Regions from separate parts of the Paraburkholderia sp. RL18-101-BIB-B genome, predicted to be linked through region 2. Evidence: predicted binding sites of a transcription regulator. Region 2 holds the regulator's gene; each other region holds the start of a gene.
The links. The regulator LexA, encoded in region 2, represses DNA repair genes until DNA is damaged. The targets are predictions, from matches to a motif close to ACTGTATNNNNATACAGT.
Positions count from the first base shown of each region.

Region 1: the regulator LexA is predicted to act here: its motif matches at 3,424-3,441, upstream of P0D73_RS07650 (putative DNA modification/repair radical SAM protein).
Region 3: the regulator LexA is predicted to act here: its motif matches at 3,085-3,102, upstream of imuA (translesion DNA synthesis-associated protein ImuA).
Region 4: the regulator LexA is predicted to act here: its motif matches at 3,651-3,668, upstream of imuA (translesion DNA synthesis-associated protein ImuA).

Region 1 is NZ_JARESV010000003.1:399,024-404,690, reverse strand. It holds gene P0D73_RS07665 (SDR family oxidoreductase) at 1-57, shown strand, start outside; gene P0D73_RS07660 (Ohr family peroxiredoxin) at 81-596, shown strand; gene P0D73_RS07655 (UdgX family uracil-DNA binding protein) at 721-2,193, opposite strand; gene P0D73_RS07650 (putative DNA modification/repair radical SAM protein) at 2,203-3,411, opposite strand; gene P0D73_RS07645 (2'-5' RNA ligase family protein) at 3,734-4,339, shown strand; gene P0D73_RS07640 (hypothetical protein) at 4,383-4,616, opposite strand; gene P0D73_RS07635 (DnaJ family domain-containing protein) at 4,879-5,280, shown strand; gene tadA (tRNA adenosine(34) deaminase TadA) at 5,454-5,667, shown strand, end outside.
Region 2 is NZ_JARESV010000002.1:309,821-315,487, forward strand. It holds gene cysW (sulfate ABC transporter permease subunit CysW) at 1-803, opposite strand, end outside; gene cysT (sulfate ABC transporter permease subunit CysT) at 800-1,702, opposite strand; gene P0D73_RS04385 (sulfate ABC transporter substrate-binding protein) at 1,841-2,881, opposite strand; gene lexA (transcriptional repressor LexA) at 3,195-3,845, shown strand; gene P0D73_RS04395 (hypothetical protein) at 3,918-4,262, shown strand; gene P0D73_RS04400 (DUF2939 domain-containing protein) at 4,370-5,038, shown strand; gene P0D73_RS04405 (universal stress protein) at 5,088-5,552, opposite strand.
Region 3 is NZ_JARESV010000058.1:88-5,754, reverse strand. It holds gene P0D73_RS40215 (error-prone DNA polymerase) at 1-483, opposite strand, end outside; gene P0D73_RS40210 (Y-family DNA polymerase) at 489-2,276, opposite strand; gene imuA (translesion DNA synthesis-associated protein ImuA) at 2,176-3,015, opposite strand; gene tnpA (IS66-like element accessory protein TnpA) at 3,342-3,701, shown strand; gene tnpB (IS66 family insertion sequence element accessory protein TnpB) at 3,711-4,049, shown strand; gene tnpC (IS66 family transposase) at 4,113-5,667, shown strand, end outside.
Region 4 is NZ_JARESV010000077.1:930-6,596, reverse strand. It holds gene P0D73_RS43435 (tetratricopeptide repeat protein) at 1-411, shown strand, start outside; partial or broken gene P0D73_RS43430 (phosphohydrolase) at 520-804, shown strand; partial or broken gene P0D73_RS43425 (type I restriction enzyme endonuclease domain-containing protein) at 1,228-1,507, shown strand; gene P0D73_RS43420 (VIT1/CCC1 transporter family protein) at 1,887-3,014, shown strand; gene P0D73_RS43415 (hypothetical protein) at 3,326-3,535, opposite strand; gene imuA (translesion DNA synthesis-associated protein ImuA) at 3,683-4,390, shown strand; gene P0D73_RS43405 (Y-family DNA polymerase) at 4,320-5,667, shown strand, end outside.

The DNA.
Region 1 (5,667 bases), on a different contig from region 2:
CGTCTCGGTACGATGACCTTCGAGGCGTGGTTCGCCCAGACGCAAGCCGCGAAATAAGCCACGAGCTTAGGAGACGCGCCATGACCACGTTGCGTCCACCGCCGCTGACGCTGCTCGACAAGTATCACGGGCGCGACCTCCAAACGCTGTATTCGACCACCGTCACCGTAACAGGCGGGGACGCGGGGCACGGGCGCGCGTCGGGCATCGCCCGTTCTGACGACGGCAATCTCGTAGTCCATTTGCGATTGCCGAAGGCGCTGGGCGGGCCCGGCGGCGGCACCAATCCCGAGCAGTTGTTCGCGGCGGGTTACGCGGCCTGCTTTCATGGCGCGCTGAGTCTGCTTGCGGCACAGGCGAGCATTCCGATTCCCGATGCCTCGGTGCAAGTCACCGTCGATTTTGGCCGCGACCCGATGGACGGGCTGTTCATTCTGAGCGCGCAGACCCGTGTTCGATTGCCAGGTGTCGGGCGTGTTGTCGCCGAAGAACTGGTTCGCAACACCGAACGCTTTTGCCCTTACACCAAGATGGCGCGGCAGGGAATCGAGAATGTCGTCGCGCTGGTGCGGCAGGATGATGCCGGGGAATCGTGATGCTGCGAGAAGATTCTCAGAGGTTGTCGCCACCGTCGAGGATTCTTTGCTCGATGACGTTCCAGCAGGAATAAATTCAGTGGTCCAACAGCACGAAAGAGGGCGCCGCGGCGTCATTTTTTGTTTACTGCTCTTTAGTGCCAGCCGGCGTGGCGGATTCGGCCAACTCACGCGCCCGGATGAGCGCCTTGCTGATGTCGGCCAATACTTTGTCGCGGTCCGCGTCGTTCTGCTGCCGTAACGCGAACGACGGATGATAGGTGGCGATGCCCCAGCCGCCTTCCACTTTGAACGGCGCGTCAAGATGGTCTCTCAGGCTGACCTTGCCACGCAACAGGGCGGTGAGCGCCGTAGCGCCAAGCGCGACGATCACCGCCGGGCGCACCGTGCGCAACTCACGTTCGAGCCAGTAAGAACACGCTTCGATCTCGCGCTGTCCCGGCGTTTTGTGCAACCTGCGTTTGCCGCGGGGTTCCCATTTGAAATGCTTCACCGCGTTGGTCAGATAAATCTGGTCGCGCGATAGCCCGGCGCGCGTGATCGCTATCGTCAGCAATTGCCCCGCCGGCCCGACGAACGGTTGACCACTCAGATCTTCCTGATCGCCGGGCTGCTCGCCGATCAGCATGATGCGCGCGCCGCTCGGCCCCGAACTGCCGACAGCTTGCGTCGCATTACGCCACAGGTCGCAACGTCGGCATGCATCGAGCGACGAAGGTTGATCGCGGACCGGCTGCGCCATGTCCGCTTCGATCGGAATGGTTTTGCCGGCCAGCGCGCCGACGCCGCTCGCCTGCGCCACGCGGCGCGCGCCGCTTTTCGCTTCACTGATCATGGCGGGGATCAGATGGCCCTCCGGCAAGCCTTTCCAGAAGCGTACCGGCATGTGCTGCTCGAGCGCCGCTTCGTTCAGGCGCGCCGGATTGAACGTGCTGCGGTAATAGGCGAGCCATAACGCCTCGGCTTCGTCCGCGGTATCGCGACGATGGTCGCCGGGCAGGGCGCGGCGTTGCTCCAGATGCAGTTGCTGACCGTCCCAGAAGGCCGCGCCGCGCGGCGTCGTGATCATCCAGGTCGAGCGTCCCATGCGTTGCGCAAAATGTTCCGCGGCCCACGCGAGGACATCGTGCTCGGGCTCGTACCAGGCGATGTATTCGGGTGTCTGCACCGCTGACGCCGACGCTGACGTCTGCTTGCGAAACCGCACGTACGCGATCATGTCGTGCTTGGCACGCCGCACGCTTTTCGCCATGCGATGGAGTTGTGCTCCATCCGCGTCTGCCGGCGAGGCGACCGAGCGGTCGCCGTGCTGCCAACGCCACAGCACCTTGTATAAAAACGCCCAGCGCTGTGATTCGCGATACAGCGCGGCGTCTTGCAATAGCGCTGCCAGTTCCTTTGAAACATGCACGGCAGAGAGTCGGGGCTCCGCTGCTTGGGATGTCGCGCCATAGTCGAACAGCGCCTGCTCTTGCGACGACTCAGGTTCCTGCTTGACGCGCCATTCGATCGTCTCCGGCGCGAGGCCTTCGCCCAAAGCGCCAAGCGACGCGGCGCGCCACGCGACGAAATGATCTTCGATAACGATGGAACGCATCGCGACGCGTCACAACAACGCCAGTTGCACCGGCGGCGCCAACACCCGGCGCAATCGCGCCGACGACGCGTCATGCAGCGCCGCGCGATAGTCCTGCGTCACGACAAACGGCTTGATCTTCTCCAGCGGACAACGCAGCCGCACGAGGTCCTCGTAGCGCACACGGCGCGAACGCCGTAACTCGATCAGGCGTTTCGCGTTGCGCATGCCGATGCCCGGCACGCGCGCGATCATGTGCAGCGGCGCGCGGTTCAGGTCGACCGGAAACTGCTCGCGATGCGCCAACGCCCACGCGAGCTTCGGATCGATATCGAGCGAGAGGTTGCCGGGTTGTTCGAACAGCTCACCTGCACTGAAGCCGTAGCCGCGCATCAGGAAATCGGCCTGATACAGGCGATGTTCGCGTAACAACGGCGGTGCCTGAGCGGGCAATGCGGAAGGGCTATCGGGAATCGGGCTGAAGGCGGAGTAGTACACGCGCTTGAGCTTGTACGCTCCGTAGAGCGTCGCGGCGGTTTGCAAGATCGTGCTGTCGTTCGTCTGATCCGCGCCGACGATCATCTGCGTGCTTTGACCCGCTGGCGTGAACTTCGGCGCTCTGGCGTCGCTATGCGCCTCTTCCTGCGCAAGACGGATCGAACCCATGGCGAGTTTGATGGTGCGGACGTTCTTTTCCGGCGCGAGCCGCGCGAGGCTGCCGTCGGTGGGCAGTTCGATGTTCACGCTCAAGCGGTCGGCATAGCGCCCGGCTTGCGCAATCAATTGCGGATCGGCGTCGGGAATCGTCTTCAGATGAAGATAGCCGCGAAACTGATGATCTTCACGCAAAGACTGGGCGACGCGCACGAGCTGTTCCATCGTGTAGTTCGATGACCGAATGATTCCGGAACTCAGAAACAGTCCGTCGATGTAATTGCGCCGATAGAAATCCAGCGTCAGTTCGACGACCTCCTCGGGCGTGAAGCGTGCGCGCGGCACGTTGCTCGAGCGCCGGTTGACGCAGTACTGACAGTCGTACAAACAGAAATTGGTGAGCAGAATTTTCAGCAGCGAGACGCAGCGCCCGTCCGGCGTGAAACTGTGGCAAATGCCCGCGCCGGTGCTGGCGCCCAGACCGGCAATGCCGCGAGAGCCGCGCTTGGGTGCGCCGCTGCTTGCGCATGACGCGTCGTACTTCGCCGCGTCGGCCAATACTTCCAGCTTTTTGAGCAGTTCCACGTTGCCGCCAATACTGTATGGATGTACAGTATTGTACGTGGGCGGGTCGTGACTGCAAGCGGTTTTTAATGAGAAGCGGGCGTTGTTCCACGGGGGCGCGCCCGGTGAACAAACGGGGCGAGCTGAAGCAATACAACGGGAATCGGGTGTATGCCGAACGGCGTTGCGCTTGCTTGCAGCTCCAGCGGCGCGATGGGATTAATAACAAGACGATCGCGGAACCTCGCACCGGCGAGCGGTCTGAATAGATCAAGTACGCGGGTGAGCCCGCACAATGAACGGAGATTCATCTACATGCCGGCTTTATCCGGTCAGGAACGCCATGCCTGAACAACTCTGGCTGCCTGGGCTCGAGGCGCCGCCAACGCCCACAGACGGTCTGTTCTTCGCCGTGTTTCCCGATGCCACGACAGCGGCCAGCATCGCGAAGCTCGCGCAACAGCTTTGCGGGGAGACGCGCGCGCGGAGTAAGCCGCTTGCGGCGGGCCGTCTGCATGTCACCTTGCATCATCTGGGAAATTTCGCGGGCGGTTTGCCGCAGGAGCGAGTCGACGCGGCGATGCAGGCGGCCGCCTCGATCAAAATGGAGCCGTTCAGCGTCGAATTCGACACGGCGGTCAGCTTTGCGTCGAAGCCGCGACCGGGACCGCTGGTGCTGGGCGGAGGCAAGGGCGTCGCTGGCCTGCACATGCTGCACGGCGCTTTGGGCCATGCATTGCAGGACGCTGGTTTGGGGGACCACGCCGTCTCATCGGCGGCGCGCTACATACCGCATGTCACACTGGCGTACGGTATGCCATGGGCCGCGGCGCGTCCCGTTGACCCGATATGCTGGAACGTGCGTGAGTTTGCGTTGATGCACAGTTTGCTCGGGCGTACGCGGCATGTCGCGTTGGCTCGATGGACTTTGGCGGGCGCCGAGTCATAGCGCGCGTCGCCCAAGGTGACGGCGGCGTGTCGAACGCGCCGGGCTAGAACCGCACGCCCGTCGCGCAACCGCCGGCGAAGCCGCCACCGCTGCCGCCCGCGCCGCCGCAGAACACGCCACAACCGGATAGCGCGAGCGACATCGCCACGGCGGCCAGCGTTGCGCGCAATCTCGGTTTGAGAATGCGTTCGCCGAGGTGTGCGAGATCGGGAGCGGCATGCGGGCTGATGCCGGCGTCGAAACCGATGGTGGCGCAGGTAAGGCTTGAGTTGGTCATTCGGGATTTCATAACGTCAATGGCTTAGGGGAGCGGAGAGCAAAGGCGCGAACGGCGTCGTTCGTCGCAAGTCTTCTGTCAGGTTTGTGCGGAGAAAAAGGGGCGGCATGCGGCGCGGCCGCGAATCGCTGAGGCTAGCGCACGACCCTATGTCCCTCAAATACGCAGAATCTGAAAACGTAGGAGGTTTCGTCGGTTCGAGAAGCGGAACGATCGTGCGCTCCCTGATAGAATGCTTGGGCCGCAACGTAGTGGATTGCAGATGAAATTGCTTGATGCGTTAGTCGAACAGCGTATTGCCGCCGCCGCCGCGCGAGGCGAATTCGACGAGTTACCTGGCGCGGGCGCGCCGCTGTCGCTGGACGACGATGCTCTGGTTCCCGAAGAAGTGCGCGTCGCCAACCGGATTTTGAAGAATGCGGGCTTCGTGCCGCCCGCTGTCGAGCAGTTGCGCGCGTTGCGCGACCTGCAAGCGGAGTTGAATGCCGTGAGCGACCAGGCTACCCGTTGCCGTCTCCAGGCGCGCATGCTGGCGCTGGATATGGCACTTGAATCATTGCGTGGCGGGCCGCTGGTTCTGCCGCGCGAGTACTGCCGGCGCATTGCCGAGCGGCTGTCCGAGCGCGCCGGCAACCTCAATACGGCAGACGCGGGTTCGCAGTGAGCGAGCCGCTTGCCCACGCCGCCTTGCCGGATTCGGATTCTGTTGAGTCTCGCGATGTGCTGAGTACGCAGGGTTCTCAGGCCTCGATCAGCGGTGTCGCTGAATTGACTACGGCCGAGCCGGGCGCTGCCGCCGCCTCGGCGAGTTCAGATCCCACGCCTGGCGAGCCGTTCATATTTCCCGCTGTTCCCGAAGTCCCGGAGCGCGATCGTCGCTTCATGGCGCTGGCGCAAGCCGCCGCCGAAGAGGCGCGCGCTGCCGGCGAAGTGCCCGTCGGCGCAGTCCTCGTGCGCGGCGACGAAGTCATCGCCACGGGTTTCAATCACCCGATCGGCGGGCACGACCCGTCGGCACATGCGGAAATGGCCGCGTTGCGCGCCGCGGCGC
Region 2 (5,667 bases):
TTGTATTCGTTGTAGAGGATTTCGACGTGCAGCGGCATGGTGTCGGTCTGGCCGCGAATATGGCCCGACACCACCGACACCGCGCCGAACTCGCCCATCGCCCGCGCGTTGCACAGAATCACGCCGTACAGCAGGCCCCATTTGACGTTGGGCAGCGTGACGCGGCGGAAGATCTGCCAGCCCGACGCGCCGAGCACGTGCGCGGCTTCTTCTTCGTCGTTGCCTTGTGCCTGCATCAGCGGAATCAGTTCACGCGCGACGAACGGGAACGTGACGAAGATCGTCGCCATCACGATGCCCGGCACCGCGAAAATGATCTGGATGTTGTGGTCCTGCAGCCACGGGCCGAACCAGCCCTGCGCGCCGAACATCAAGACATAGATCAAGCCCGAGATCACCGGCGACACCGAGAACGGCAGATCGATCAGCGTGGTCAGCAGCGCCTTGCCGCGGAACTCGAACTTGGCGATACACCATGAAGCCGCGAGGCCGAACACGAGGTTCAGCGGCACCGCGATCGCGGCGGTGATCACGGTGAGCTTGATCGCCGAGAGCGCGTCCGGATCGGCGAGCGATTCCAGATAGAAACCGAGCCCCTTGTTCAACGCCTGATAGAACACGGCGACGAGCGGCACGACGAGAAACAGCGCGAGAAACAGCAGCGCGACGCCGGTCAGAATCCAGCGCACAACGGGCGGCTCGGTGACCGGATCGGGCCGGCGCGCGACGTTCAGCGGCGCGCGCGGTGCCACGGCTACAGCGTTGTTCACGCCATTTACTTCGTTCACGGCGCGGCGGCTCATTGCGCACCTCCGCCGATACCGATCGCCGCGACACTCGCAGCGGCAGGCGCCGGGCCTGCACCGCCGCGACTCGTGCGGCGCTGCAAATACCACTGCAAAGTGTTGATGAAGAGCAGCATCAGGAACGACACGACCAGCATCACCACCGCCAGCGCTGTCGCACCCGCGTAGTCGTATTGCTCCAACTTGGTGATGATGAGCAGCGACGTGATTTCCGACTTCATCGGCACATTGCCGGCGATGAAAATCACCGAACCGTACTCGCCGAGCGCACGGGCGAATGCCAACGCGAAGCCCGTCAACAAGGCCGGAAACACCGCCGGCAACACCACGCGGCGAAACGTCAGCCAGCGCGAGGCGCCGAGGCACGCCGCCGCTTCTTCCTGTTCACGCTCGAACTCTTCGAGCACCGGCTGCACCGTGCGCACGACGAACGGCAAGCCGATGAACGTCAGCGCGACCAGCACGCCCGCGGGCGTAAAAGCGATCTTCAGGCCGAGCGGTTCGAGGAACTGCCCGATCCAGCCGTTGCCCGCGTACACGGCCGCGAGCGAAATGCCGGCGACCGAGGTGGGCAGCGCGAACGGCAGATCGACCACGGCGTCGACGATACGTTTGAACGGGAACGTGTAGCGCACCAGCACCCACGCCACCAGAAAACCGAACACCGCGTTGATCAGCGCGCCGCCGAGCGCGGAAAAGAAGGTGAGCCGATACGACGCGAGCACGCGCGGCGAACTCACCGCCCGCACGAACTGGCTCCAGTCGAGCGTCGCGGTCTTGAGAAAGGTCGCCGCAAGCGGAATCAGCACCACGAGGCTCAGATAAGCCACCGTGATGCCGAGTGTCAGGCCAAAACCGGGCAACGCGCTCGGTTTTCGGAAGGTCAACGTCGTCATGCTCGTTACTCGTTCAGGTTGATGCTCGTGTTGCCGGCCGCCGGGCCCTGGCGGCCAAAAGCGCGCCCATGGGCGCGCTTGGGAGTGACGCGTTGCCGCGCCGCTTCGTTGCCTATGCCGGTTCCGGCATCGGCAGTGTTATTGCGGTTGATAGATCGAATCGAACACGCCGCCATCGGCAAAGTGCGTCTTCTGCGCGTTGGCCCAGCCGCCGAACGAATCGTCCACCGTGTACAGCTTCAGCTTCGGAAACTTGGCGGTCAGCTCAGCCGGCACCTTGTTCGAACGCGGACGGTAGAAGTTCTTCGCCGCGATCTCCTGCCCTTGCTCGCTATACAGGAAGTTCAGATACGCTTCGGCGACCTTGCGCGTGCCGTGCTTGTCGACGACCTTGTCCACCACGGCGACCGGCGGCTCCGCCAGAATGCTGACCGACGGCACCACGATCTCGAACTTCTCCGGACCAAATTCCTTCAGCGACAGGAATGCTTCGTTTTCCCACGCGATCAGCACGTCGCCGATACCGCGTTGCACGAAGCTGGTGGTCGCGCCACGCGCGCCCGAATCCAGCACGCCGGCGTTCTTATAGAGCTTGCCGACGAACTCCTTGGCCTTCTGATCATTGCCGCCCGGTTGATGCTCGGCATACGCCCAGGCCGCGAGGTAGTTCCAGCGCGCGCCGCCCGAGGTCTTCGGATTCGGCGTGACGATCGACACGCCCGGCTTGGTCAGATCGTCCCAATCCTTGATGTGCTTCGGGTTGCCCTTGCGCACCAGAAACACGATCGTCGACGTGTACGGCGACGCGTTATCCGGCAAGCGCTTCTGCCAGCCCTTGTCCAGCAAACCCTTGCCGGCCAGTGCGTCGATATCGTATGCAAGCGCCAGCGTCACCACGTCGGCCTGCAGGCCGTCGAGCACCGAGCGCGCCTGGGCGCCCGAGCCGCCGTGCGACTGCTTGAAGGTGATCGTCTCGCCCGTCTTCGCCTTCCATTCCTTGCCGAACGCCTGGTTGACGTCCTGATACAGCTCGCGCGTCGGGTCGTAGGACACGTTCAGCAGCGTCGTGTCGGCGGCGTGCGCCTGCGCCATCACGCCGAGCGCGCCCGCCGCGCCCAATGCGAGTGCCGCGATCAGTTTTTTCGTCCTGCCTGCCAGCCCCGTACCTTGGTGATCCATGTCAACTTTCTCCGCGTTGTGTCCGCTGAAACAGCGTGTGGTGTCTTTTTACGTCGCGGTCACGTGCACATGAGCGCCAACTGGAGGCCAGTCTATCGAAGGGCTTTCATCATTAAAAATAATGTTTCTTCATTCTTTAATACGCAAAAGTGGTAATGACAGCTGGATAAGGCGTTGCGGCAGGAAAACGGGTGTTTGAGCGTCGCTTGACGGCGCTGGAACGACACCCTTCACCCCGAACTTAAAGTAAAGCTTGAATTGCGCCGAATACTGTATAAAAATACAGTCACCTGTTCATACATACAGTGGCGCCATGACCAAACTCACCGCACGACAGCAGCAGGTTTTCGATCTGATCCGCAGGGCTATCGAACGCACCGGCTTTCCGCCCACCCGCGCGGAGATCGCCGCCGAGCTGGGTTTCAGCTCGGCCAACTCGGCAGAAGAACATCTGCGCGCGCTGGCTCGCAAGGGCGTGATCGAACTCGCGGCCGGCGCATCGCGCGGCATTCGCCTGCTGGCCGGCCCGGAAGACTCGCCGCACCAGTTCACGCTGCCGCACGCCAGCATCATGCAACTGTCGCTGCCGCTCATCGGGCGGGTTGCCGCGGGCAGCCCGATCCTCGCGCAGGAACATATCTCGCAGCACTATGCGTGCGACCCGGCGCTGTTCTCGAGCAAGCCCGACTACCTGTTGAAGGTGCGCGGGCTGTCCATGCGCGACGCGGGCATCTTCGACGGCGACCTGCTCGCGGTACAAAAGCGCAGCGAAGCCAAAGACGGCCAGATCATCATTGCCCGGCTTGGTGACGACGTCACGGTCAAGCGCCTGAAGCGCAGGCCGAACGGGCTCGAGCTGATCGCCGAGAACCCCGATTACGAAAACATCTTCGTTGAAACCGGCAGTGCGGAGTTCGCGCTGGAGGGTATCGCCGTGGGGCTGATCCGCCCCGGCGAGTTTTAACCCTCTCGCCCGTTCGACAAAATAAGAAGCCGCGCCAACGTCGCATCAACGTTGCATCGCCTGGAGAGTCTCATGGAACGTCTTGCCCGCCTGCTGCCCTTTCGCCAGTTCGGTCGTCTGCGCCATCTTCGCAAGCTGGTGCCCTGCTCATTGATCGAGGCGGCCACGCTCGGCACGCCGTCGCTGTTCGACTCGCCCGAGGCCGCGCCGAGCCTGCCGTCGTCGATGCCGGCATTTGCCCGCGTGTCGTTGAATTCGGGCTTGAATACGGCGGAACCGGCGCGTCGCGCACCGGTGCGGGTTTATCACGGGCCGTCGCGTCTGATCATGGTCGGCACGATGGACGCGGTTTGCCGCATGATCGACCGCTGCATCGCCGATGAAGCCAACGTGCATGGGGCGGTGTTCGAGTCTTGATGGGTCTTGATGTGTCTTGAACGGGACAGCGAGAGATGTATTGCGTGGGATCGTTTTCGCGTGGCTGCGGTCCACGTTAGATCACACCTGATGGAGAGTCCCACTCGATGGCAGTTTCAAAACGTACCAAACGCAGCAGCAAGCGCGGCATGCATGGCGGCGCCGCCCGGCCGCTGATCGTCACGCTGATCGTGATCGTGGTGATCGCCGCGCTGGGGTTTGCTTACGCGACACCGTACATCGCGCTGAACAATCTCAAACGCGCGGCCGATGCGCGCGACGCGCAAACCGTCAATCAGTATGTCGACTTCCCCGCGTTGCGTGAGAGCCTGAAGGAGCAAGTCGCCGGCTTGCTGACACGGCGGCTTGGCGCGCACAGCAACGGCAATCCATTGGCCGCCATTGGCGCGATGATCGGCGTTGCGTTGATCGGTCCGCTCGTGGATGCGTATGCCACACCGGACGGCGTGGCGGCCTTGCTGAACGGCATGCCGCCGCGCGGCGATCCGGGCGAGCGGCCACCCGCGCCCCCGGCCGCGAATAATCCGCCGGACGCCGCTGCGACCGCACCTGCGCCTGCAGCTCCCGCAAACGGCAACGCGGCCAATGTCAACTCCGCGCCACCGCAACCGCCGCAAACCACGGCGGGCTATCGCGGCCTCAACGAGTTCGTCGTCACGTACCAGCATGGCGCCGGCGACGCGCGTTACTCGGCGATCTTCCAGCGCGAGGGCGTATTCACGTGGAAGCTGGCCGCGGTCAACCTGAACGAGTGATCACCTGATGCCGTCAGGCCGAGGCGGCCGGTCACGTGACTAGCCCGCCTCAAGCCGCCGCTTGCTGCTGCTCCTGCGCTGAAGAACACGCCACCAGAATGCTGCACGAGACACGGTCGAGCAGCGGCGTATTGCCCGCGCCCATCCACCATCGCGACAAACCCGTGCGGCAGCGGTGGCCGACCACGACCAGGTCGACATGCAATTCATTGGCGAGGTTGGCAATCTCGTCGATCGGATGGCCGAACGCGAAATGCCCCTGGGCGCTCACGCCTCGCTCCGTGAGCCAGTCCACGCCTTCCTGCAGGATGTCGCGCGCGGTCTTTTCAAAACTGCCGCAGGCCACGTCGGTCAACAGGCCCGCGCTTTGCGCAATGCTCGAACGCATGTCGACGACCGACAACAAGTGCGTTTCCGCTTTCAGATCCAACGCCAGGTCGGCGCCGCAACGTAGTGCTTTGCGGCCTTCACGCGAGCCGTCGTAGCACAGCAGGATTTTCTGGTAGCTCGCCATGATTTTTCTCCCTTCGCGCGGGACGCGCGATCTGAATTAATCATGGTGCGCCGCAATTCAGGTTGCAAGGGATGGAAAACGCTAAGTGTGCGCTAACTGCCCCTTAACGACGCCC
Region 3 (5,667 bases), on a different contig from region 2:
CTCGGAAAGGTTGCCGTAACCGTTGCGGTTGGTTGCTAGCGCGACCAGGGTGCAGAAAGGCTCGCCGGTTTCGTCGGTCAGATTGAGTTCGCTGCCGATGATCAGTTGAGGGAGGGGTTTTAGTGCCTCGGTTTCCGAGGCTCCCACGGTTTCCTGTTGCAACGTTCCGGTTTTTGTCGCGTCTTCCAAAGGCGCTTCCGGTTGCGCAGCCTTGGCCTTTTCCTCGCGCTCTTTCTGCTGACGGTCCCGCTCCGCTTTGATTTCCCTCAACGCCGTGTGGGCGCGCACGACGCCTGCCAATGAGCATTCATCGGTGATGGCGAGCGCGCTGTAGCCGCGCGACATCGCCTGCTCGACGAGTTCATGAGGATGCGACGCGCCACGCAGAAAAGAGAAATTAGTCAGGCAATGCAATTCCGCATACGCCGGCAACTGGGTGGCGAGCGGCGGCTGCGCGAGGAATGATGGCTGGATTAGAGGCATGATGGTCAGCCGAACAAACCCTGCAAATACCACTCGCCGCTGAGGCGTTCGCGGTATACCCAGAACATGTGCCCGCGGTCGTCGGCTGCAACGTAGTAATCCCGCTCGACACGGTTGCCGTCCCACCACCCTGCTTCGATCCGTTCGGTACGCGTGAGCATTTTCAGCGGCCGGCGATAGATCGGCCGCTGGTCGCGCATCATCAGGCGCAGCGGTTTGTCGAGCATCCAGACCGGGCGAGGCTGGGAAGGTAATGCGCTGTCAGGTAGGTCAAGGGATGCCTGTGCGTTGCCGGGTTGCGGTGCGGATGTGCTGGTGTTTTTGGCGTCGTTTGTTTTGGATGGGCGTTGGGGTGCCTGGGTCGCCTCAGCCGCCTCGATCGCGTAGGCGAGCGCCTCACTGTCTTCGCGCCCTTCCTCCGCGGCAGCGTGCCGCAACTCATCGGTCAGCCAGGTTTTGTCCGCTTTGATCTTCGACCGGGACTTCGCAGGCGAACGCTTCTTGCGCGAAAACGCTTGCGCCTGGTAGGCTTCGACGCGCATTGCCCGCTCGGGACGATGATCGTCCTGCACCGACATCTGCAGCACATTCTCCGGCCCTAATCGAGCGCTCAGGCGCTCCAGCAGACGCGCAATCGAATCGCCATCCGATTCGGGCATGGGAAACAAGGTGTCCGACTGCCCGGCATATTCACCGATCTGCTCAGCGACCAGCTTCAATTCGATGACCGGTGCCGCCAGCACGGTCTGATTCAACTTTTCCCGCAACAACCAGATCAGATGCTCGGCATCACGCGACGGTATGGCCCATGCGACCTTCAGGCTCGATGTCTTCGGTGCATGACGGGACGCCAATTCATGCTCGAGCAGCAACGTATAACAGCTGAGCGCTGCATGATGCGCGCTCAGCCAGCCGGCCAACTGCACGATCAGCCGACGCGCGGCGAACAGCAATGCATCCGCGTTATCGACCCGCGAGGGCAACTCCAGTTGCGCATGAAACGACGCCGGCGCGCGAAACGATTCGCGTGGATCCGGGCGCGCGCCATACGCCTGCGCCAGCAGATCCAGAATGCCGCTGCCAAAACGTCGCACGACACCCGAACGTGGCAATTGACGCAAATCGGCCAGCGTCGTACAGCCGACGTGCGAAAACGCATCGCGATGCGCCTGCGTGACCGGCAGCAGTGAGACGGATAAGCCATCGAGGACGCGCGCAAGCGACGTCTCCTTGACCACGTGCCAGCGATGGCCCTGCCGAACGGCGCGCGCCTGCGCCAACAGCCACGCTCCCCAGGCGGTCGGCGCACAGGCGATGCGCGCCGTATAGCCGAATTCCGCCACCGTGGCAGACACCCGCGACAACAACGCGCGCAAGCCGCCGAACAATCTCAAACCCGAGCCGACTTCCAGCAACAGGGTATGCGCGTCGGCAAGCGACACTTTCGGCGTGTATGTCAGCAAGGCAAGCGCTATGGCTTCGAATGCCTGAGTTTCGCGGGCGGCATCGGCGGCAAGCAGTTCAAGCCCCGGCGCCAACGCCAAGGCGTACGAACGCGAATGACCCGCATGCACGCCGGCACGCAGCGCGTCGAGATCTGGCATCAGGATGTGCGCGTGATCGGCTAGGGCGTAACAACGCCCTCCACCGATGTCTTCGGCATCGTGAAGTTGGCTTGTCTCGTCGCGCGACTCACGCCGATTCGGCTTCGCGAGCGAACCATCCTGGAGCGGCGCGAGAGGCTTCACCGCTTCCAGCGACAAGAGTGGCAATGTGACTGCGATCCACAGCATGTTTGATCTCTGGCCCTTGATGACGGTCGGCTCCGTCTTCCGGCAACAAGACGCTTTGTAAAGGCAAAACGAGACGAAGAGGCTCGGCTAGCGGCGGCCCGCGACGCTTGAAGATGTCGATCGACAAACCAATCTCCTGCAGCCATTGACGACGGTTGATCGTCTGCGCATTGGCCGGCAAAAGCGGCTCGCAGATCATTCGCAATGGCGCTGGGGAAGATTGCGTGGCTGCCTCGACAGGCCGGATCAAAAATGCCAGCGATGCCGACTCCTGAGCCGCTACTTGCAGGCGTCGGACCTTGTCGGCACGCGCATTCGGCAGCCAAATCAGGACCGCGCCGATGCCATCCTGCTTCAAGGCCTGAGCAGCGGCCCACAGGGCCTGGTCTTCACTCGAGCGCACCCATAAGACTCGCTCGACATCGACACCCCAAGCTCTCAATGCGGCAGCGCATGGCTGATACGGAGGCGCCACGAGCATGACATGCCGCCCGGCTTGCTTCGTCAGATGACGCAGCGCATGAGCTAGCAGCCGTACTTCACCCACTCCACCATGCTCAACCAACAACTCTGTCAGACCGCCAGCCGACCAGCCTTGTCCCGGCAACAACTGATCCAGCGTGGCATAGCCGCTGGAAATTACACGCGAGTCCGCCTCGGCAAGCTCATTGCCCTGCCACACCTGACGCCGTAATTTAGACGACAGCGCGGTCGTCGCAAGCTGAATCGCTGCTGCCATAGACACGCTCTTGAATAGGGAATGCTCCGCCCTGCCCGGCATCGAGCAAGCATGAGGTGACGATTTTTCACTGTATATTTATACAGTATTTTGGGATGGATGTTAAGACGGAGGGATGCAGCCCGGTGTGTGCAGGAAGGGGCTTGAGGAAGTGATGAGTGCTGTTTTTAGGACAGCCTTTATATCTGTTGAAAACAGCTATTTTTATGCTTCAGGTTGGGCTGTTGTGAAGGGATGGGAGGAGTCGAGGTAAGCGCCCGGTCATCCCGTCTTGAGTTGGGCTGAGGGTCTTGGGAGCATCGTATCCACTTAAAATAGGTGGACACGTGAACACTATCGAAGAAGCGCCAATTGGAAGGCGGCGGCGTCGCCGCTACAGCGTGGAGTTTAAGGCTCAGGTTGTTGCGGCTTGTCAGGGCCCGGGAGTGTCGCTCGCGGGCATCGCCCTGCACCACAAGTTGAACGCAAATCTGCTCCGACGTTGGGTGGAACAGGCCGAAGGGAGCGCCCGGGTGGCGGTCGCGTCCAGCGAAGTGGCTGTGCAGTCCGCAGAGGCGCCGGCATTCGTGCCGGTACCGCTCGACACGATGAACGTTCGCCCGGCCGAGATCCGCGTCGAGGTGCGTCGCGCGCACCAGTCGATCACGGTTTGCTGGCCGACATCAGAGCGCCGCCTGGCTGCGTGAGTGGCTCGCGTGATCCGCATTGATCAGGTGTGGCTGGCGGTCGAGCCGCTGGACATGCGGGCCGGCTTTGATACGGCACTGGGCCGGGTGATAACCGTATTCGGCGCCGCGCATCCACATCATGCTTATCTGTTCGCCAACCGGCGGGCCAACCGTCTGAAGGTGCTGGTTCACGACGGGATTGGAATCTGGCTGGCAGCGCGACGGCTGAACGAGGGACAGTTTGTCTGGCCTTACCCTGGTAGCGAGCCGAAGCATCACGCGCTGACGCAGGAGCAACTCGCCGGTCTGGTGGTGGGTTTGCCGTGGCAACGCATCGGTCCTGACGGCGTGATCCGTGTCGTATGACGCCCGCAATGACGTAAACGGTTGCGCTTTCGCGCTCTCCGAGGTTCTGGCAGACTCGTCCGCATGGACCTGCCCGCCGATCTCAACGCCCTCAGCCCGGAACAGTTGCGCGCGCTCGCCGCGCAGCTGATTGCCCAGGTCGAGGACAGAGACCGGGAGATTGATGAGAAGACCCGGGAAGTCGGCGAGAAGGAACGGGAACTGCGTTACCGGCAGACCCGTATCGACCAGTTGACCCACGAGATATCGATCCTCAGGCGCCAGCAGTTCGGCCGACGCAGCGAACAGCTCAGCAGCGATCAGATGAACCTGCTGGATGAAGCGATCGACACGGATCTGGCCGCCATTGAAGTGGAGCTCGAGCAGCTTCAACCACAAGCCACAGCCGAGCTGTCACCCCAGCAACCGAAGCGCGCAGCGCTGCCGGCGCAACTGCCGCGCACAGAGATCCACCACGAGCCGGACTGCACCGTGTGTCAGTGTGGCTGCGAGCGCGTGCGCATCGGCGAGGACATCAGCGAGAAGCTGGACTACACACCAGGCGTGTTCACGGTAGAGCGGCATATCCGTGGCAAGTGGGTGTGCAGAAACTGCGAAACACTGATTCAGGCGGCGGTGCCCGCGCACGTCATCGACAAGGGTATCCCGACCACGGGACTGCTGGCGTCGGTGCTGGTTGCCAAATACGCTGACCACCTTCCCCTGTATCGTCAGGAACAGATCTTTGGGCGGGCGGGTCTGGCGATACCGCGATCGACATTGGGTGCGTGGGTCGGTACGTGCGGCGTGCAACTACAGCCGCTGGTCGACGCACTGCATCAGGAAATCCTGCAGCAGAGTGTGCTGCATGCGGATGAGACGCCGGTACAGATGCTCAGCCCCGGCAAAGGCAAAACACATCGCGCGTACCTGTGGGCGTATACGCCCACGTACTACAGTGAGTTGCGCGCTGTGGTCTACGACTTCGCCGACAGCCGTGCAGGCGAACATGCCCGCGCGTTCCTCGCTGGCTGGCAGGGCAAACTGGTGTGCGACGACTACAGTGGGTACAAGGCCGGTTTCCAGCAGGGCATCACTGAAATCGGATGTGCGGCGCACGCGAGACGCAAGTTCTTCGATCTGCATGCCAACCACAGCAGCCAGATCGCCGTACAGGCGCTGCCGTTCTTCGCTGCGCTTTACGACATCGAGCGCGACGCTGCAGTGCTGGATGCCGAAGAGCGACGTAAGCTTCGACAGAACCGGGCCAAACCGGTCTGCGACGCACTTCACGAATGGATGGTGGCGCAGCGCAAGCTGGTTTCGGAAGGTTCTGCGATTGCGAAAGCGCTGGAATACAGTCTTAAACGCTGGGAAGCGCTTACGCGCTATCTCGATGACGGCCACGTGCCCATAGACAACAACTGGGTCGAAAACCAGATACGGCCATGGGCTATCGGCAGGTCCAACTGGTTGTTTGCCGGTTCGCTGCGAGCAGGCCAACGAGCTGCCGCCATCATGAGCCTGTTGCGTTCAGCGCAACTCAATGGCCACGAACCGCACGCCTATCTGAAGGACGTTCTCACCCGACTGCCGACCCATAGGGCCAGCGACATTGCAACATTGCTGCCTCACCGCT
Region 4 (5,667 bases), on a different contig from region 2:
CAGGCAGAAGAATGGTTCGCACTTGCCGAGCAGCTCACCGAAACAGATGCGGTGGGTGCGGAACAGGCCTACCGGAAAGTGCTTGAGCTTGCGCCATCACCGCATTACGACGCATATACCAATCTGGGCGTATTGCTATGCGAGGCGGAAACGCGTTGCGATGAGGCGTTGTCCATTTTCGATGGTGCACTCGAGCATTTTCCCGACGACGCGTTGCTTCACTTCAACCGCGCGGTCGTCCTGGAGGAACTGAAACGCTACGACGCGGCGGCAGCGGCCTATCAGCGATGCATAGAAATTGACCCGACGCATGCCGACGCTCACTTCAACCTTGCCCGGCTAAGCGAGATTCGTGGCGACAAGCAAGGTCTCGTTAGGCACCTGAGCGCCTATCGGCGGCTGGTCGGCTGAATTAGATTTGCCGGTCGGCAATAGGCGGCATGCCGCCGGTGAAAAAACCTTCATAAGTAATAGCGCCGCAGCATAAGCTACGGCGCTTGTCATTCAGAAGACCGAAGGCTAACTGACGACAAATCGCTGCCTAAGGCTGAACGCAAGCGTCGTCAGGTTGAGCATGCATCGACAATTAGCGGCCGAGCCAAATTGGTCAAGCTTGCCGACAAGATTTGCAATCTGCGCGATGTCGCTGGCAATCCGCCGGCAGATTGGCCGCTCGAGCGCCGACGGAAATATTTTGATTGGGCCAAGGCTGTAGTTGACCAGCTCCGTGGCGTGCATCCGGGCCTCGAAGCGTTGTTCGACGAGGTCTACCGTACGGGCAAGGAGTCACTGGCAGAGGCCTGACCAGGCAAGATTGAAGTCAGGTCCATTACTGGCTTCCAGGTTCTTGCACCAGAGGAGTGAGGAGGGTCTATGTGTGCCAAGGAAATGCAATCTCCACCGAGGTCGGCAAAACCGGTTGGGTTATTGATGCCGAGCATGTCTCGTGGCAAGTGCGGTTTCGTCCGTCGCATGGGTACTGGCGACATTGAAATCGAGCTATACGAGTTTGGTGCGCGGTCAGAGTACGAAGGTCCAACGGTTTTTATTGTGGGCACGCAAGATGTACCGGCGCTGGCCGAGCGGTTGGCGGTTGGTTTTGGTGGCCCGGTTCCAACAGTTGAGGCGCTGCCCGAGCACCTGTCGGAGTTTCTCGATGTCGAGAGCTTGGTTGATTGGCTGACCGCGACATCGGGTATTCGAGCAAAAGAGCGTGGTTTTCAACGGCTGACGGAAGACGAAATTCGCTTCTGTGATGCGCTCGCCACAACGAGTCAGCCGTCCGCGAGTTGACCGACGAGACGCTCAAGAAAATTGCACACGAACTCACCGAAAACCTGCGCCAGAACATCACTGTGGACTGGTCGGAGCGGGAGAGCGTGCGAGCCAGGCTGCGGCTGATGGTCAAGCGTATCCTTCGTAAATACAAATACCCGCCTGACCAGCAGGACGGCGCGGTGGAACTGTTCTGCAGCAAGCCCAGGCGCTCGGGGAGGCGTGGAGCTAGCAAGCCGCAACATTTCCCGAAGCGTTCCAGCGGTCGCTTCGGGAGTGTGATTTCACGACGTCAGGGTCAACCGCTCCCGATGATTCCTTGCCGACAACGAGTACGATTGCACCAGCCGCGAATCAGCACGTTCACCTCGAGGGTAACCTGACCGAAACATCATCGTGTTCATCCAGCGCAGTTACCAACATCGTGTCCTGACCAGTTCAACAGGGGCCTGCGCCGGTTTCTGCGAGACGGTGCGTCGGCGCGCGGACCCAAATCGGTATGAGAACCGTTAACGTTCTCGGTTAGGCCGCGTTTTAGGGGCTTTGTGATTCAGGTTTCCTGAATCAAATACGCTACGTGGTGGCGAACAAAAATAGGCAAGTACTTCACGATGGCATCCAAACACGAAATCAAGCGTTTCAGGGCAAACCTCTCTGATGAACTTCATAGTGCTGCGCTATACGAAACGCTTGCCAAGGTCGAGGAGGATGAAACCCGCAAGCAGGTCTACGGCGACCTGGCCAAATCAGAGCGTGACCATGCGCAGGTGTGGGCGGAAAAGCTGAGAGCCAACGGGGCCCGCCCGAAGGGAACCGGGCAGGCCGTCAAGACACGCCTGATGAAGACACTGGTCCGCTTGTTCGGCGCGGGTTTCGTATTGCCCACGCTTGCTGCGGCGGAGTACGCAGACCGGAACAAATATCTGGGGCAACCGGATGCGGGGCGCATGTCGGCCGACGAGCATCACCACGCCGCAGTGGTCCAGACGCTGGCTCATGGCGGAGACCCGGACATGTCGCAGGGCGCCCGTATTGCCGCAGCCGAGTCATGGCACAAGGGGGTGTCGTCGGGGAACGACCTGCGCGCAGCAGTACTCGGCGCGAACGATGGTCTCGTCTCCAATTTCTGTCTGATTATGGGCGTGGCGGGTGCGGGAACGGGCAACAAGGCAATCCTGCTGACAGGGCTTGCCGGGTTGATAGCCGGAGCGTGCTCAATGGCGCTGGGTGAATGGCTTTCGGTGACCAACGCCCGGGAGTTGGCTAGCACCCAGATTGCGAAAGAAGCCGACGAGTTGGAGACTTCGCCCGAGGCCGAAGAGCACGAGTTGGCGCTGATTTATCGCGCGAAAGGGCTCAAAGCCGATGAGGCGAAGCGCGTGGCATCGCAGATGATGCGCGACAAGGACAAGGCCCTTGATACGTTGACACGGGAGGAGCTTGGACTGGACCCGGCGGAGCTGGGCGGGAATCCGTGGTCGGCTGCTGGCGTCTCCTTCTGCCTGTTCTCGGTCGGTGCCATTTTCCCGGCGATGCCGTTCCTATGGACGCATGGACTCAGCGCCATCGCGCAATGTATCGTGCTGAGCGCTCTTGCTCTCGCGTCCATCGGAGTCTTCACATCACTCTTTAACGGACGAAGCGCGGCCTTCTCCGCATTGCGGCAGGTTGTCATCGGCCTTATCGCTGCAGCTTTCACGTTCGGCGTTGGGCGACTCCTGGGCGTGTCTGTTTCGTAGTGCGTGGCTACGCGCGTCTGCTATTCGTCGCTCTCTATCCAGGCGCGACACCACGCGATGCCAGCGTTCTCAGCATCCTCCTCCGTTCCGAAGTGTCCAAGGACTCCAGACACGTTGACGACTTTCGTATGGCGCGTGATTGGGCCGCTCCCAGCGAACCGTTCGGTCCGCGGGGTGTCTTCCTGTTGCAGGATGGCGTGACCCCATAGCGTGTATCCACGATATTTCTCAGTTTGCATCCGTCGACCTCTCAAGGTCCTCCATGCCGTGCACTGTGAATCATTCACTAACGCAAGCGGCTCGACAAGTATCTATTGCCTGAGGCGCCGCGTGTCAATTCCGGCCGTCTTCAACGCAGCGTCAATCATCCTCAACTCTTGGCCAAAATCAAGCGGCCATTCTTCGCCGTCGCACTGGACGGTCATGCCGTTGTGCATGGAAATAAGGCGACGCGCTTTAAACAAGGCATCGACAAGCTTTGATTCGCGTTCGGCCTCCCGAACCCAGTCATCTGCTCTCACGGTGGAACCTCCTCTGAGCAATGGAAGCAGGACATGAGGCCGAGCGATGTATGTCGCGCAGCCCATTTCTCCAAATATAAGTGACAGTTCACGCCTACGAATTTACGTGTAGGATACTGTATAAATATACAGGTTTTTCAGGTCCACATGTCGCGCACAACCGTCACGGCCGAAGAGATACATCCGTCCCTGTGGCGTGCGTCCCGGCTCGCGCGTGGCCGTGGGCGGGTCGTCGAGACTGGCTATCCGGCCCTGTCGGCGGAGCTTCCCGGTGGAGGCTGGCCGGTCGGAGCGCTCATCGACCTGATGGTCCAGCAAGCCGGGGTGGGTGAATTGCGACTGTTGCGCCCGGCGCTCAGTGGCTCGAGCGACCGCCCTGTGGCGTTCGTGCAGCCGCCACACTCCCCGGACGGACTTGGACTCAACTACATCGGACTTCCCATTGACCAGGTGCTGAGGGTGAAAGCGCAGAAGACCGCCGATGCGCTTTGGTCGGCTGAGCAGATTCTGCGGGCAGGCAGTTGCGGTGCGCTCATCTTCTGGGCGCAATACGCGCAGGCATCATCGCTGCGGCGCTTGCATCTGGCGGCGCAGTCATCCGAAACACTTTTCGTGATGGTCAGGCCCCTGGCAGCGGCACAGGACTCATCGCCCGCGCTTTTGCGGCTCGCTTTAAGACCATCCGCCGACGGTCTAACCGTTGACATTGTGAAACGACGAGGGCCAGCGCGCGCAGAGCCTCTGTCGATTCCCCTTCAACCCACTCCTGTATTGCTTTCCCGACATGCGCGTCTTTCTCGCCGTCCACTTGCCGAAGTTGCCGCTCGAGGTGTTCCGACCGAAGTGGTCATCTGAGCCCGCGCACGGAAGTGCTGTACTGGAGAAAGACAAAGTGGTCATCACAGACAGCACGGCTCGCGCAGCTGGCGTGCGCCTCGGGATGAAGCGCGGCGGAGTGCTGACACTGTCGCCGGAAACGGAGATGCATGAACGCGATGCGGCCAAGGAGGCCGCGGCACAGCGGGAGGTGGGCATCACCCTGATGCGGTTTTCACCTGAGGTCGCCTTGCTTGACGAAGCGACCGTCGTTGTTGAGGTCGGCGCGAGTCTGCGACTCTTCGGCGGCCTGCTTGCATTGTGCCGCGAAGCGAAAGCGGTCCTTGGGACGCTCGGACTTACAGCACGCATTAGCGCTGCGCCGACCGGCCAGGGTGGCTGGTTGCTTGCAAAATTCGGGAACCGGCGCGTGCTCAAGCTGGCATCGCTCGAGCAACGGCTATCCGCTTTGCCGATGATGTCGGTTCCTGAGGTTCGTCCGTTCGGAGACTGGTTCTCCGGACTTGGCTGCGAGACCATTGCTGACATTAGGCGTCTGCCGCGCGCCGGCCTGCAGCGGCGATGTGGTGAGCATCTGCTCGATTCGCTTGACCGCGCATTCGGTACGGCTCCCGAACTCTTTGACTGGCTCGAGCTGCCGCCCACGTTCTCCGCACGTATCGAAATGCCGGACCGCCTCGAGCATGCTGAAGGCGCAGTGTTCGGTGCGCATCGACTCATCGTGCAATTGTTTGGCTGGCTTTGCGCGAAGCAACTGGCCGTTACGGCCATCAAGCTGCTGCTCGAACATGAACGCGGGCGCGACGCTATCGAGCCGACGACCATCGACATCGCATTGGGTGAGCCGACCTGGAAGGAGGAGCATCTTGTCAGGCTACTCAAGGAGCGATTACACCGGATTGAGCTGGCAGCACCGGTCATCGCGCTCCGCCTCGATGCGTCCAAAGTCGAGTCCGCCGCGCCAGCTTCCGATACGCTATTCCCGGAGCCGGGAGGTTCGAAGGAAGACCACGCACGCCTTTTGGAGCTGCTTGTTGCGCGGCTTGGAGAGGACAATGTTCTTCGACCCGCGCCGACTGCCGACCATCGCCCGGAGGTCGCAAACCGTTGGGTGCCGGTGACGTTCAAGTCGAAGCAGGAAGCACTTCCGCTCGGTCTACCGAGACCAACCTGGATGCTGGACAGACCGGTGAGACTGCTGATGCGTCAGCATCGTCCCTTCTATGGTTCTCCACTGCGGATGGTGTCACCTGGCGAACGCATCGAGGCCGGTTGGTTTGATGGTGAGCTCGTGA